Linked DNA regions of Prochlorococcus marinus CUG1415. The protein of the gene in region 1 binds, or shares a complex with, the protein of each later gene. Links are inferred from orthologs where the notes say so. Each region holds a gene or a part of one and is shown on either strand. Other genes may lie near its edges.

What was found. The genes of interacting proteins can lie anywhere in the genome.
Region 2: the proteins of hisF (region 1) and hisH are in contact, whole or in part, in a crystal structure (PDB 6RU0), measured with the Thermotoga maritima proteins. The link is inferred for Prochlorococcus marinus CUG1415 from one-to-one orthologs. Residues at the interface, in WP_004080486.1 of Thermotoga maritima: Met1, Leu2, Ala3, Arg5, Ser40, Glu41, Asp45, Glu46, Ala70, Glu71, Ile73, Asp74, Ile75, Pro76, Phe77, Asp98, Lys99, Ser122, Gln123, Glu161, Thr195, Leu196, Asn247, Arg249, Glu251; in WP_004080484.1 of Thermotoga maritima: Asn15, Arg18, Arg22, Arg117, Leu118, Pro119, His120, Met121, Gly122, Trp123, Asn124, Asn134, Gly135, Tyr136, Tyr138, Val140, Tyr158, Glu180, Lys181, Ser182, Ser183, Lys184, Ile185.

The regions. Positions count from the first base shown.
Region 1 is NZ_JAAORL010000001.1:408,215-416,375, reverse strand. The notes cover bases 1,271-4,263. They hold hisF (imidazole glycerol phosphate synthase subunit HisF), read right to left. Parts: upstream 3,156-4,263; coding sequence 2,385-3,155; downstream 1,271-2,384. Other genes in these bases: chlG (chlorophyll synthase ChlG), read left to right, coding at 3,448-4,263; petP (cytochrome b6f subunit PetP), read left to right, coding at 3,215-3,439; ubiE (bifunctional demethylmenaquinone methyltransferase/2-methoxy-6-polyprenyl-1,4-benzoquinol methylase UbiE), read right to left, coding at 1,639-2,340; HA143_RS02380 (DUF721 domain-containing protein), read left to right, coding at 1,271-1,633. In the rest of the region: HA143_RS02390 (ABC transporter ATP-binding protein), read left to right, coding at 1-321; HA143_RS02385 (biotin--[acetyl-CoA-carboxylase] ligase), read right to left, coding at 314-1,072; more of HA143_RS02380, read left to right, coding at 1,172-1,270; more of chlG, read left to right, coding at 4,264-4,395; HA143_RS02355 (transglycosylase domain-containing protein), read left to right, coding at 4,397-6,166; HA143_RS02350 (16S rRNA (cytosine(967)-C(5))-methyltransferase), read right to left, coding at 6,176-7,492; HA143_RS02345 (hypothetical protein), read right to left, coding at 7,706-7,885; HA143_RS02340 (cryptochrome/photolyase family protein), read right to left, coding at 7,991-8,161.
Region 2 is NZ_JAAORL010000001.1:996,696-1,002,337, forward strand. Bases 2,890-5,624 are described here. They hold hisH (imidazole glycerol phosphate synthase subunit HisH), read right to left. Parts: upstream 4,699-5,624; coding sequence 4,081-4,698; downstream 2,890-4,080. Other genes in these bases: HA143_RS05775 (RNA methyltransferase), read right to left, coding at 2,890-2,940; HA143_RS05780 (cytochrome c), read right to left, coding at 2,937-3,323; petG (cytochrome b6-f complex subunit V), read left to right, coding at 3,379-3,498; rsmD (16S rRNA (guanine(966)-N(2))-methyltransferase RsmD), read right to left, coding at 3,475-4,068; trxA (thioredoxin), read right to left, coding at 4,708-5,031. Also shown: HA143_RS05760 (5-formyltetrahydrofolate cyclo-ligase), read right to left, coding at 1-493; crossover junction endodeoxyribonuclease RuvC, read right to left, coding at 503-976; bchI (magnesium chelatase ATPase subunit I), read right to left, coding at 982-2,070; more of HA143_RS05775, read right to left, coding at 2,191-2,889; more of HA143_RS05805, read right to left, coding at 5,625-5,642. UniProt on the Escherichia coli protein: IGPS catalyzes the conversion of PRFAR and glutamine to IGP, AICAR and glutamate. The HisH subunit catalyzes the hydrolysis of glutamine to glutamate and ammonia as part of the synthesis of IGP and AICAR.

The DNA of each region.
Region 1 (8,161 bases):
ATAGAGAGAGGTAAGAATGCCCTAAAACAAGTTGGTCTTGCTGAAAGAATGAATAATCGCCCTAATCAATTATCAGGAGGTCAACAACAGCGAGTAGCAATTGCTAGGGCTATGATAAACAAACCTGCAATACTGTTAGCAGACGAACCAACCGGTGCACTAGATTCAACAACGACTGAAGATGTGCTAGATCTGTTTGACAAACTACATGAATCAGGAATAACAATAGTTTTGGTAACGCACGAAGATGAAGTTGCAAATCGTGCAAAAAAAATAGCCAAATTTAAAGATGGGAAAATAGTTGAATTAAAAGTTAATTAGAATTAGAACCTGTAAGTACTTTCTCTTGAGTTTCATTGTAAATTCTTAAATTCCCATTGGAATTAATATCTTTAATTTTCCATATATGAGAACAAAAACCACTAGGTAAAAATCTTTTAGCAAGGAACTTATTCGCCGATTTGATTACATATTCTTTTTTGTTATTACATTCAACTGAATCATGAAAAGCTTTAAGAACTTTGGCGGTCCAATAATGTTGATTAATATTCTTAGTTTGAAGTACTTTTGATAATGAAATACCTTCTGATGGAGTATGATTTAAAACATTCATGCCAAGACCTATTCTTACATATATAATTTCCTTGCCTCTTGTTATCACCCTTGGTAAAAATCCAATCAACTTTTTTGAACCAAATAAAATATCATTAGGCCATTTCAAACAAACATTTATATTTTCTTTTCTAAGCATTTCACATATCTTAATTCCTAAAGACAAATTAAATATTTGGCTTGTAAATTCTTTTGAAAATATTGGGTAAGCTGCACTTAACCAAATCCCTCCTTTTGGGGAAACCCAAGTTCTTGAGTTTTGGCCAACCCCTGAGAACTGTTCTCTTGCTATTATCGCTACTGGCTGGTTTCTCTTTATTTCAGAATATCTAAGCCAGTTTGTTAGCTCATTTTCAGTACTTTTGCATTTTATTTTGTACTGAAGTTTCCAACTTGGATATTGACCATGAATTTTTTTTAAATAAAAAACTGTCTTTGCTGCAGATCCAATAACTTTCACAAATTCTTTATTAAAACAACGAGCATCTTTTTGAAGATTAGATTAACTTTAATCTGAATAAGTAAATTTTACAAATTGGACAAAAAGTATTTGCCAATAGTGAATAGCAGGAATCCACATCCATTAAAAAATTGTCTTGATAATTTCAAAAAATCATGGGGTGACTTAGATAAACTTTCTAAAATCAACGAAAACTGGAAGGACTTAATCGGTTTGGAACTATTTCAAGAATGCAAACCATTAAATATTGAAAAAAAAATACTTACTATTGCAGTAAATCATCCACAGTGGCGCCAAGCTTTAATCTACAACAAGCATAAATTAAAAGAGAGAATAGAGAAAATTGGAATAACTTTGAATGAAATAAAAATAATACAAAATTATGAACTTAAAAATAAAAATATTAAAGCTACGAATGCAAAGGTAGTCTGGGCTAAGCATCCAAGCAGAATCCATCAAAATAATATTTGTATTTGTAATATCTGTAATTCCCCAACTCCTGAGGGCGAAATCAAAAGATGGGGAAAGTGTTCTTTTTGTTGGAGAAAAATAAATAACTAAATTCTTTATTTAGCTAAAATCAGTATTCCCATTTGCCCCCAAAAAATAGTTTTATATTCAGCTTTTTTAAATCCAACTTTCTGAGCAATTTTTATAAGCTCATTTTTCTTTGGAAAATTTCTAATACTTTTTTCAATATATGCGTACTCTGGACTTAAATTAAAAAGGCGCGAAATGGTCACTACAATAAATCTCAAATATACTTTCTGAAAAATATTAGATAAAGAATTTTTTGTTGAGTGATTAAAATCCAGAAATCCTGCCCTTCCTTTATCTTTCAAAAGGTAAAAAACTTTTTTTATGCCTTCTTCAACATTATTCAAGTTTCTTAATCCATAGGACATGCAAATTCCATCAAAATTTTTTGAATAATCATTAATTTCTAAAACATCTTTAATTTCCCACTTAATAAATTTATTTTTTTTTAGTTCTGATTTTTTCTTTGCAATATTGAGGATATCCTTGGCACTATCAATACCCGTAATTGAGCCCCTTGGACTTACTCTCTCAGAAATTAAGAATGCTAAATCTCCTGTCCCACAGCATAAATCAGCCCAATCTTCACCATTTAAAGGTTCCAATAAATTAACTAATTTCCTTTTCCATAATTTGTGCAGTCCAAAACTTAATAAATTATTCAAAAAGTCATATTTATAAGAAATTTTATTAAATATATTTTTAACTTCGATAGTTTTTGTGAATTTCATTTTTAAATTTTAAAGTACTTTTTTTTGGGGATTAATATAAATTTTTATTCATATGGTCTAATTGGAAGTTTTTTTTCTAGGAGGAATTCTTTTATTTCTTGTAAAGTAAGTTTCTTATCATGAAGTAATGATGCTAAAAGTGCTGCTGATGCCCTGCCTTCTTTGAAAACATTATAGATATCTTCTAGAGAGCCTGCTCCTCCAGAAGCAATTACTGGGATGTTAACAATATTGGCAACAGATTCAGTTAGATCTAAATCATATCCATTCTGAGTCCCATCACCATCCATTGAAGTTAGCAATATTTCCCCCGCGCCTAATTCCTCAACTTTCTTTGCCCAACTTAATACATCTATTCCAGTATTTTCTCGCCCTCCTTTTACATATACCTCCCATTCATCAACCTTATTAACTTTTCTTCTTGCATCAATTGCTATAACGATGCATTGAGTACCAAATTCTCTAGAACTTTTAGAAATTAAATCAGGATTTCTTACCGCTGCGGAATTCAAACTCACTTTATCCGCTCCTGCTCTTAAAAGATCATTAATAGAAGAAACAGAATCTATACCTCCACCTACAGTAAAAGGGATTTTTACTGTTTTTGCTGTCCTAGAGACAAGGCCAACTAATGTCTTCCTATTTTCCACACTTGCTCTAATATCTAAAAATACTAATTCATCTGCGCCTTCATCAGAATACCTACAAGCCAATTCAACAGGATCACCTGAATCTCTCAAGTTAACAAAATTTACACCTTTAACGACTCTGCCATTGGCGACATCTAAACAAGGAATTAAACGAAGAGCTACCATTTTAGTAAAAATTGTCCAAATGCTGTTAATCTTGCATAATAGCTTCCATTTTACCTCTTATGGCTGAAACAAAATTATTACCCAAAATCGGTAGTAAAATCAAAATTAACATTAACAAAGTAAAAGATAGACTACCTGCTAAATTAATTGATCAAATATCCTCTAATCCTAAAGCTGTAATAACAGGCTATAAGATGACAGACGGCAGGAGTATTGGAATCACCGCAAAATTTCAAAATGGTTCACAAAACTGGTTTTTCCCAGAAGAAATTGAGAAAGGTTAAAGAGTAAAGTGAATGATCCCAAACAACTATTAGGCATTAAGGGTGCCTCTGAAACTTCAAGTATATGGAAACTTCGTATACAGTTAATGAAGCCAATTACGTGGATCCCTTTAATATGGGGTGTTATTTGTGGAGCAGCTGCAAGTGGAAATTTTAAATGGACATTTAGTAATGTTTTAGCTTCACTTGCATGCATGTTAATGAGTGGGCCTCTTCTAGCAGGTTATACACAAACCATAAATGATTTTTTTGATAAAGAAATTGATGCAATCAACGAACCAAATAGACCTATTCCTTCTGGGAAAATTTCAATTAAAGATGTAAAAATCCAAATCTGGGTATTACTTATTGCAGGCCTAATAGTTGCTTTTCTATTAGATTTATATGCTAAACATAACTTTCCCTCCGTCTTACTTTTAGCATTAGGAGGATCTTTTGTTAGTTATATATATTCTGCTCCACCTCTTAAATTAAAACAAAATGGTTGGCTTGGAAATTATGCATTAGGCGCATCATATATAGCTTTACCTTGGTGGGCAGGACAAGCCTTGTTTGGGAAATTAACTATTGTGACGGCATTACTAACTCTTGCTTATAGCCTCTCTGGGCTTGGTATTGCTGTTATTAATGATTTCAAAAGCGTTGAAGGAGACTCAAAGTTAGGATTGAATTCTTTACCCGTAGTATTTGGAATTAAAAATGCAAGCAGAATCAGTGCAGGGCTCATTGACATTTTTCAATTAGCAATGGTTGTAGTATTAGTCATTATTGGTCAACATTTAGCCTCTGTGATTTTGGTTTTATTGGTAATTCCACAAATTACATTTCAAGATATGTGGTTACTAAGAGATCCTCTAAAGTTTGATGTCAAATATCAAGCAAGTGCCCAACCCTTTCTTATAACTGGAATGTTAGTTACAGCTTTAGCAATAGGACATAGTTTTTTAGTTGCTTAAGGTGCAAAAGATTAAATCCAAATCTTTTGTTTTAATAATTCCTATATTAATATTTTCTGGAATATTTTTTTATTTTTATAATCTAATATTTACTACATTAAAATTTGACATATCTAAAAATAAAAGTTCTCGCGCAACCAAATATTCTTATGTAATATCATCTTCTGATAATAAGATACTGAGCAAATTAAGCCGCAAATTTGAAATAGACAATAGTAAAAATAAAATTCCATATTTTCTTAAAAATTCTTTTATATCTTCGGAGGATAAAAGATTTTATAAACATAATGGAATAGATTTAAAAAGTATTTCACGTGCCCTTTTTCAAAATATTAGAAGTGGTTATGTTAAGGAAGGAGGAAGTACGATTACGCAACAAGTTGCTAGATTACTTTTTCTAAATAATGATTTAAGTTTCCAAAGAAAAATCAAAGAAATACTTATATCACTCATACTTGAATTTAGATATGACAAAAATCAAATTTTGAAATTATATTTAAATAATATTTATTTAGGATCAGGAGCTTATGGGGTTAACGAGGCTTCTCAAGTTTATTTTGGAAAACTAATAGAAGAATTGACATTATCAGAGATCGCTTTAATTGCAGGATTGGCTCCAGCTCCATCAATTTATTCACCTTATCAAAATATAGAACTAGCTATTAAAAATAGAAATAAAGTTCTTGAATCAATGTATGTTGATGGATATATTTCTCTTGCAAATAAGAATAAGGCTATTAAAGAGAAAATAAACTTAAATTATCAAAAAGCTGATAATTTTTTAGATGATAAATTACTAATAAATTTTATTCTTGAGGCAACAAATAAAAGAATTAAAAATAAAAGTGATTATAAGTTTTTAAGGATTAAATCTTCTATCAATAAAGATTGGCAAGAAAAGGCCCAAGAAATTTCAAGATATGCTGGGCCTAAAGAACTTGAGTTTGCTCTGTTATCAATCGAATCAAACACAGGACTAATCAGGACAATGGTAACCAGCAGAAATCCATCAATTAATGAATATAATAGAGTGATTTCATCTGTAAGACCTTTAGGTTCTACTTTTAAAATAATTCCTTATGCTGCTGCATTAATAGAGGGGATAAAATTAAGCGATAAATTTGAGGACTTACCAAGATGCTGGGAAAGTTATTGCCCAAAAAATTTTGCAGAAGAGTATAGAGGTTCTATATCTTTGATTGAATCATTTAAAATTTCATCCAATATTGTTCCAATATCAATAACAAAAAAAGTCGGCTTAAGAAATATTATTAATCTAGCGAATTCATTTGGTTTAGGTTATGAACAAGAGTTTAAGGAATTCCCATCATTAGCTATTGGTTCTTACGGAGATACTCTTTTAAACATTACAAATGCATATTCTGCAATAAATAATAGTGGGAAGATTCAAAGCCCTAGCATCTTAGAAAAAATAGAATCATTTAATAATCAATCCATTTGGAAGAAAAAATTTTCTTCAAAGAAAATATTAGATTTAAAAGTAAACAAAAAAATAAATAAGCTTCTTGAAAAATCTGTAAAAGAAGGCACCTCGAAAGCAGCCTCTATAAAAGGAAAGAAAATTTATGGGAAAACAGGAACATCTGATGGGAATAAAGATCTTTGGTTTATTGGTTCACTTTATAACCTTACAACAGGAATTTGGATAGGTTATGACGATAACAAGGAATCCGAATTATCTAGTGGGAATGCAGCTTATTTATGGAGGAAATTTATAGCTGAAATTTATAAAATCCCAGTTAAAAATTAAATGATATTTTTAAGATTTATAAGAAATTGTTGCAGCATAAAATCCATCACCAGGATATTCTAAACTAGGTAAAATTTGTTTCTGGCTAACCAATTTTAAACCTTTGTTTTTTTCAATAAATCGTTCAATTAATAGATTATTTTCATCAGGACAAATAGTACAAGTTGAATAAACTAAAGTTCCATCTTTTTTCAAAAGAGGAACAATACTCTCTAATAGTTTTTCCTGCAATAAAGTTAAGGATATTATTTTTTCTTTACTTAAAGACCATCTAGAATCTGGATTCCTGGAAAGAGTTCCAATCCCAGAACAGGGAGCATCTAACAAAATCTTATCAAAATAAGATATGAATTTTGGATGTAATTCAATCAAACTTGTTGCATCAGCCTTGAGGGTCTTTACAGATTTTAAATTTAACCTTTCTAAATTTGATTGAAGTATTTTCAATCTTTTTTCTGATCTATCTACAGCTAGTATTTCAGCATTATCATTTGCTAATTCTGCCAAGTGAGTAGATTTACTTCCTGGAGCTGCACAAGCATCTAAAATCTTTTCACCTTCTTTTGGATTTAATAGAGGTGCTACCCACTGAGAAGATCTATCTTGAATTGTCCAAAGCCCATCACTATACCCTGGTAAGTTTTTAATAGATCTTGGATTAGATTTTAAAGTAATTCCATTATTTAAATCTTTAATAATTTCAGCATCAATTTTATTTTCATAAAGTACTTTCAAAAATTTATCTAAATCAGTTTTTAGTGAATTAATTCTCAAATCAATTGAAGGTTTTTTATTAAATGACTTAATTATATTTTCACCCTCGCTATTGCCTAACCATTTATAAAGATCATTTACAAGCCATAATGGCAATGACTCAATATATGAAATTCTTTCTTTTCTATCAGAAGATAATTTTGGAAAAATTTGATTTTTTAATTTTCTAGATGCATTTCTCAATATCGCATTCACAGTGCCTGCTAAACCATTTAAATCTGTTTTTTTAGCTACTTCTACAGTGGTAGAAATAGCTGCTGGAAAAGGAATTTTGTCCATTTTTAATAATTGATATAAACCTATATGTAAAAGCCATCTTAATTTTGGAGGCTGCTTTTTATGAGTAATTTTTGATGTATGATCCAACCAAAGATCTAGAAATTTTCTGTACCTTATACATCCAAAAGATAATTCAGTAATAAAAGCAATATCAAGAGGATTAAATTGATAATTTTTTAAAACCTTTTCAAGGGCATGATCAGAAAAATCACCTGAACTAACTTTTAATAAAATTTCCCAAGCTGCTTTTCTTTGTAAATATCCAATACTCAAAATATAATTTATTTTTAAAGATAACTTTAATATACAAAATATTTTAAAATTTAAACTACTTTTTCAATTGAAGAATTGAACCAAATAAAACCTAAGATAGAGATGAGTGTCAGATTAAATCCTAAAAAAAGAAAGATATTTAGAGAATGGATTCTTTCTCGAAAAAATAATTTTTTCTCTTCTTGATACTTCATTAATAAAATAAAAACTTAATCAGGAATTTAAACGGCAACCTATATTTATACATCCTGCATCAAGCATTCTTCCTAATTTAATGGCTATAGATTCCTCTAACCTTGTGAAATTAGATTGATGGGTAGTTATCCAATCTAATTCAGAAAAAGTGATGATACCAGTTAAATTACTTTTCAAGAAGAGGGTTCCAATATTCATTGCTGGACTTAGACTTTAATTAAAATAACATCAAATTGTAATATTTCGTAATAATATAATATTCTCTTAATTTTTCAAAATCAGCTAAAGATTATTTATCTTAAATTATTGAATATCTCTTAAAAATTTATCGGCCGTTCTAAAATGATTATTTAATTTTTCCTCTGACATTTTGTCAAGATTTCTTGTTAACATTGCCAGCCTATATTGCTTTCTAAAAAAGCTTTCATTATCTTTAATAAATTTCCAAAATAAGCCATCCCATATTTCACACCA
Region 2 (5,642 bases), 590 kb from region 1 along the record:
ATGGAATCGTACTTACACAATTGGAAGTTAACACTCCAATGCATGGAACATTTCTCCAATCATTATCTCTCCTTAATTTATCAAAATAACCTCCTCCATAACCTAATCTTGTTAAATTTTTATCTACAGAAAGACATGGGACAAGAATCATACTTATCTGGTTATAACTTAATGAAAAAGAATTATTTGGACTTAGTATTCCCTCAGAATCTTTTGTGAGAGGTTCTTCATCCCATGGATAAAATAATAATTCATTTTTATCTTTACATCTGGGCAAAGCTAAAGAAAATTTTTCCTTAAGACTTCTAATATCTACTTCATTTCTTAGAGGCCAATATATTGCTATGTAACCAATATTTTTATATTCCTTAATAAATGAATCAACATATAATTTTACATTCTTTTCTACATTTTCTCTTTGATTTAGAGAAATCTCATCTCTAAGTTTTCTAAAGGTATGCCTCTCCAATTTCTTTTTTTTAGAAATAGTCATATTGAATCTTCAGTTGATGCCATCTTCATTTAGTTTTGTGAGAGCTATTGCCAAGGCATCTGCCGAATCATCAGGTTTTGGAGGTTTTTTAAGTTCTAAGATATACATAACAGCATCAAGAACTTCTTTCTTAGATGCTTTTCCAGACCCAGCAATGGTTAATTTTATCTGAGCAGGAGAATATTCACTAACATGAATTTTTTTTGAGGCCAATACCATCATAATTACGCCTCTAGCCTGCACCACACTAATGGTAGTGCTTGATCTGTAAAAGAAAAATTTTTCCACCGCCGCTGATGTTGGATTCCAATGATTTATTAATTCATTAAGATCTTTGAATATCTCATAAAGTCTATCTTCTTCTTTTTTATCTTTACCTGTCTCAATGACACCACAATCTAATAATATCTTTTTTTCATTTTCTATTTCAATAATTCCATAACCAACTCTAGCTAATCCAGGGTCAATCCCAATTATTCTCACTGTAATTAAGCTTCTGCAGACAATTGAAATTTTGAAAGATTTTCTTTTTCATCTAAATCAAATACTTTACAAAAAGCTTGAATAACTCTTTCACCTGAATCAACTTGTTCTAAGGGATCTTTTCTTAGTCTGTGTCTTAAAGAACAAGAAATAACCCTTGCTATGTCATCTTCTTGCACTTCAGTTCTGCCCTCAAAAGCTGCAATTGCCCTTGCCGACCTATTTGTAACAATATCTCCACGTAAACCATCAACATCTAGTTCTCCGCAGATTGCAGAAATATTCAATCTTAGGTCATCGTCCATTTGAACAGAATTTAATATTTCTTGTGCTTTAATAACCTTTTGTTGAAGTTCATCCTGTTGTTTCTCAACGCTCAATGAAAACTCATCAGGATTATCGTCAAAAGAAGTTCTTTGATCTACAACCTGAACTCTTAATTCAGCATCTCTAACTGTCTTAACCTCAACACTCATTCCAAACCTATCTAATAGTTGAGGTCTTAATTCACCTTCTTCTGGATTCCCTGAACCAATAAGGACAAATCTAGCAGGGTGTCGAACTGATACTCCCTCCCTTTCAACTGTATTCCATCCGGAAGCAGCCGAATCTAACAGTACATCTACTAAATGATCATCTAGCAAATTGACTTCATCAACATATAGTAAACCCCTATTAGCTTTTGCCAATAATCCAGGTTCAAATGCCTTAACACCTTCGCTCAAAGCCTTCTCTATATCTATAGTTCCACAAAGCCTGTCTTCAGTAGCCCCTAAAGGTAAATCCACCATAGGTACTTGTTTTTGAATACTTTCTAGATTTTCTCCTTGAACAAGTTTTTCCAAAACTTCTTTACTCTGCAAATCAGGGTCAATTAGAGAACTATTATATGGATCATCTTTAACAACGTCTATTGCAGGCAACAAATCAGCCAAGGCCCTAATTGTAGTAGACTTCCCTGTCCCTCTATCACCCATTATCATCACTCCTCCAATTCTTGGATCAATAACATTTAACAAGAGAGCTAATTTCATTTCTTCCTGACCAATTACAGCTGTAAAGGGAAAAACTCTTCTTTTCTTTGTTGTAGTCACAGTTTTAGTTTTCTTAATATTCAAATAATCAATAGATGCTACTTCAGAAAATGTTTTTAGTAAATATCCCTATCAAATTTAAACTACAGAGAAATAAAAACTAATTTAATTTTTAAGTACCTAATTTTTGTTTGAATTATTCAAAAACCAGTTTATTTGATGGACAATTCCTCTCAAAACATTTATTTCGTGCATTGATGTATTTGCCCTTAAAATGTAATTCTTAAATTTACTTATTTTTGCCCTTGAGGTATGTTTCAGAAGATATCCAACTCGCAGAAGCATTTCCTCTATCTCCACAAATGAATCACGTATTTGTTTTGAGGATGCAAGATTAAACAATTCTAAATCCTTATTAAAATTTCTATTAGAAGACTTATTTAATTCATACAAAACTATTGCAACTGCGTGAGAAAGATTTAAAGAGGGATTATTCTGTGAAGTTGGGATCTTAAAAGTTTTATTTGCCAGAAGTATTTCACTATTCGTTAAACCTCTATCTTCTCTTCCAAATATAATTGCTAAATTACTTATCTTTTTAAAAGACACAGTCCAATTAAAAATATCTTCAGAAGATTCAAAATAGGAATCTTTACTTTCATCAATTCTTCCACAAGATGCGAGAACTAAATCACAATCAAAAATAGCTTGTTCTAAATTATCAAAAATCTTGCAATGATCAATATATTTTTGACCCTTTAGGGCCATTTTTTTTGCTTCTAAAGAAAATATATCGCATTTTGGCGAAACAATTCTTAATTCTTCAACTTCAAAGTTGGAGCATAATCTTGCAACACTCCCGACATTTAAAGGTCCTTTTGGTTCAACTAATATAACTTTTAAATTAGAAAAATTTTTCTCCAAAATCACTCTAGGCTATGTAGATATTTTAATAAATTGGACATGTTTACAGGATCAATTTCAAAACTTGGCATAGGAGGAGTAAGGCCACCAGTAACTTGTTTTATTATCTCTTTATCATTTAAACGTTGAGTAATTGAGTGTAAGTCTGGACCCACTAATCCTCTTGCTGTAATTCCATGACATCCAACGCAATTTATCTTAAAAAGAGAGTCTCCTTCCTTAGCAGATCCATTAAGCTCAAGAGTTTCAATAATATATTTATTATTTTCACGATGATTTAAGAAAACTATTGAAAAACATATTAATAAAACTATAAAAACAATAAAAAACTTTTTCAAGAATTCTTTTTTAAAGTCTCTTTCTGCTGCAGATGATGAAGATGTTGACACAAAAAATAATCTCTATGTAACAATTGTGTATAAGAAATTCAAAAAAGGCAAAAAAATGATCGAGCCTCTTCTATGTGGAATTGTTTTAGGGTTAGTGCCCATAACTCTTCTTGGATTATTCGTAAGTGCATGGAATCAATACAGAAGAGGTTCAGGGATTTTGGACCTTGATTAAAAATGTTAATCTTGACTGTCCATAGTCTCTAACATCTATAGTTTCCCATAAACTCTTTTTTTTAATATTTAGTTTTTGAGAATGTTCACAAATAACTATTGAATCTTTTTTTAAAAAATTACAATTAAATATTTGATATAAAACTAATTCATGAAAATTCACATCATATGGAGGGTCTAGGTAAACAAAATCAAATTTTAATTTATTCATAATTTTAGATGATATGTTTCTTTCGTAATTTGGTTTTGTCCAGGTCAAAACGTCTTTACAAATAACATCAATATCGTTTTTTCTATTATCTATATCTTGCAACGATAATAGATTTTTTAAACAAATTTTTGAATTGTTTTTGTTTTTTTCAATTGCAATAATTTTTCTTGCACCATGATTATATGCTTCACAAGATATTGCTCCTGTTCCACTAAATAAATCTAACCAATTACTATTCTCAACTCTATTGTTCAATATATTAAAAATAGCCTCTCTAACTCTCAACGTTGTAGGTCTTGTATAACTATTATTTGGACTATGTAGTCTTTTACCTCCTATTAATCTTAAGTTTGCCTTCATCCGTAATATTAGTTATTGAATATTATTCAACCATCTTCTCAAAAGTTTTTCCCCCGTTTTACCAGATTTTTCTGGATGAAATTGACAAGCTAATAAATTATCACTTTCAATTATCGCTGTTAATTTTTCAGAACCATAATTAACCTGAGCTGCAATAATATTGAGGTCCTCTGGGATCGCATGATAGGAATGTACAAAATATACCCAATCATTTAATTCTTCTAGATCTAATAAAGTATTTGTTTTTTTAGGTAAAAGCTGGCACCAACCCATATGAGGAATTCTTTGGTTAACTATATTAGGTATTTTTTGTATTTTGCCCTTTACAATGCCTAGTCCTTGAACTTTTCCTTCATCACTAGATTCAAAAAGGAGTTGAAGACCTAAACAAATACCTAAAAAAGACTTCCCACTATTAATCCAATTTTTCAAATCAGATATCAAATCCATATTTACAAGATTATCCATTGCAGGATCAAATGCTCCAACACCAGGAAGTATTATCGCCTTACAATCCTTTGATTCACTAAAGTTTTTAATTAAGAGTATTTCTTCTCCAAGACTTTCTAGAGATTTTGTTACGGAATGAATGTTGCCCATTCCATAGTCTACAAGTCCAATTTTATGCAAAACTCTTTTTTATAGATGCTTAGTTAAAGTGCTCGAAAGAGTTGCTTTTGGTACAGCTCCAACCACAGTATCTACCTTTTGACCTCCTTTAAAGATCATTAATGTTGGAATACTTCTAATTCCATATTGACTCGCAACATTTGGATTCTCATCTGTGTTTAATTTAAAAACTTTAATTTTCCCTTCAAAGTCTTTAGAGATTTCTTCTACCACTGGTGCAACCATCCTACATGGACCGCACCATGGCGCCCAAAAATCAACCAATACTGGTAGATCACTTTGCAGTACATCCTTGTCAAATGAAGAATCAGTTACGGCTGGAGCTGATGACATAATTTAAATATTCCTTTTTGAAAATTTAGCAGGCTATTCTTTTAAGTGATGATTTCATTACAGATAAAATAATATAAGTAACAAAATATCAAAAAAAGCCCGATTAATCGGGCTATTTAGTGTGTGAGGAGTATGGGGTTTCCCCCATTTTTTAATAATAACTCCTAATGCGAAATTTGTTCAATTTAAATGAAAAATAACTAAGGAGTTCTAATTTGCTTCATGACAAATTATTTACCCATTCCAAGCTGTTGAGCTTTTTGATAAACCTTACCCTCTGTTAGAAGAGATGGTGCAATAACTATTTCAACCTCTTGCATTTCTTTGATGTTTTTAGCTCCAAGAGTGCTCATTGATGTTCTAATTGCCCCTAATAAATTATGTGTACCGTCATCAAGCAAGGCAGGGCCTCTAATTATCCTTTCTAAAGATCCTGTAGAGCCAACTTCAATTCTTGTCCCTCTAGGCAAGATTGGACTTGGAGTAGCCATACCCCAGTGAAATCCTTTACCTGGAGCATTTGAGGATTTAGCAATTGGCGAACCAATCATTACAGCATCTGCTCCACATGCTAAGCATTTACAAATATCTCCGCCTGTAACAATTCCTCC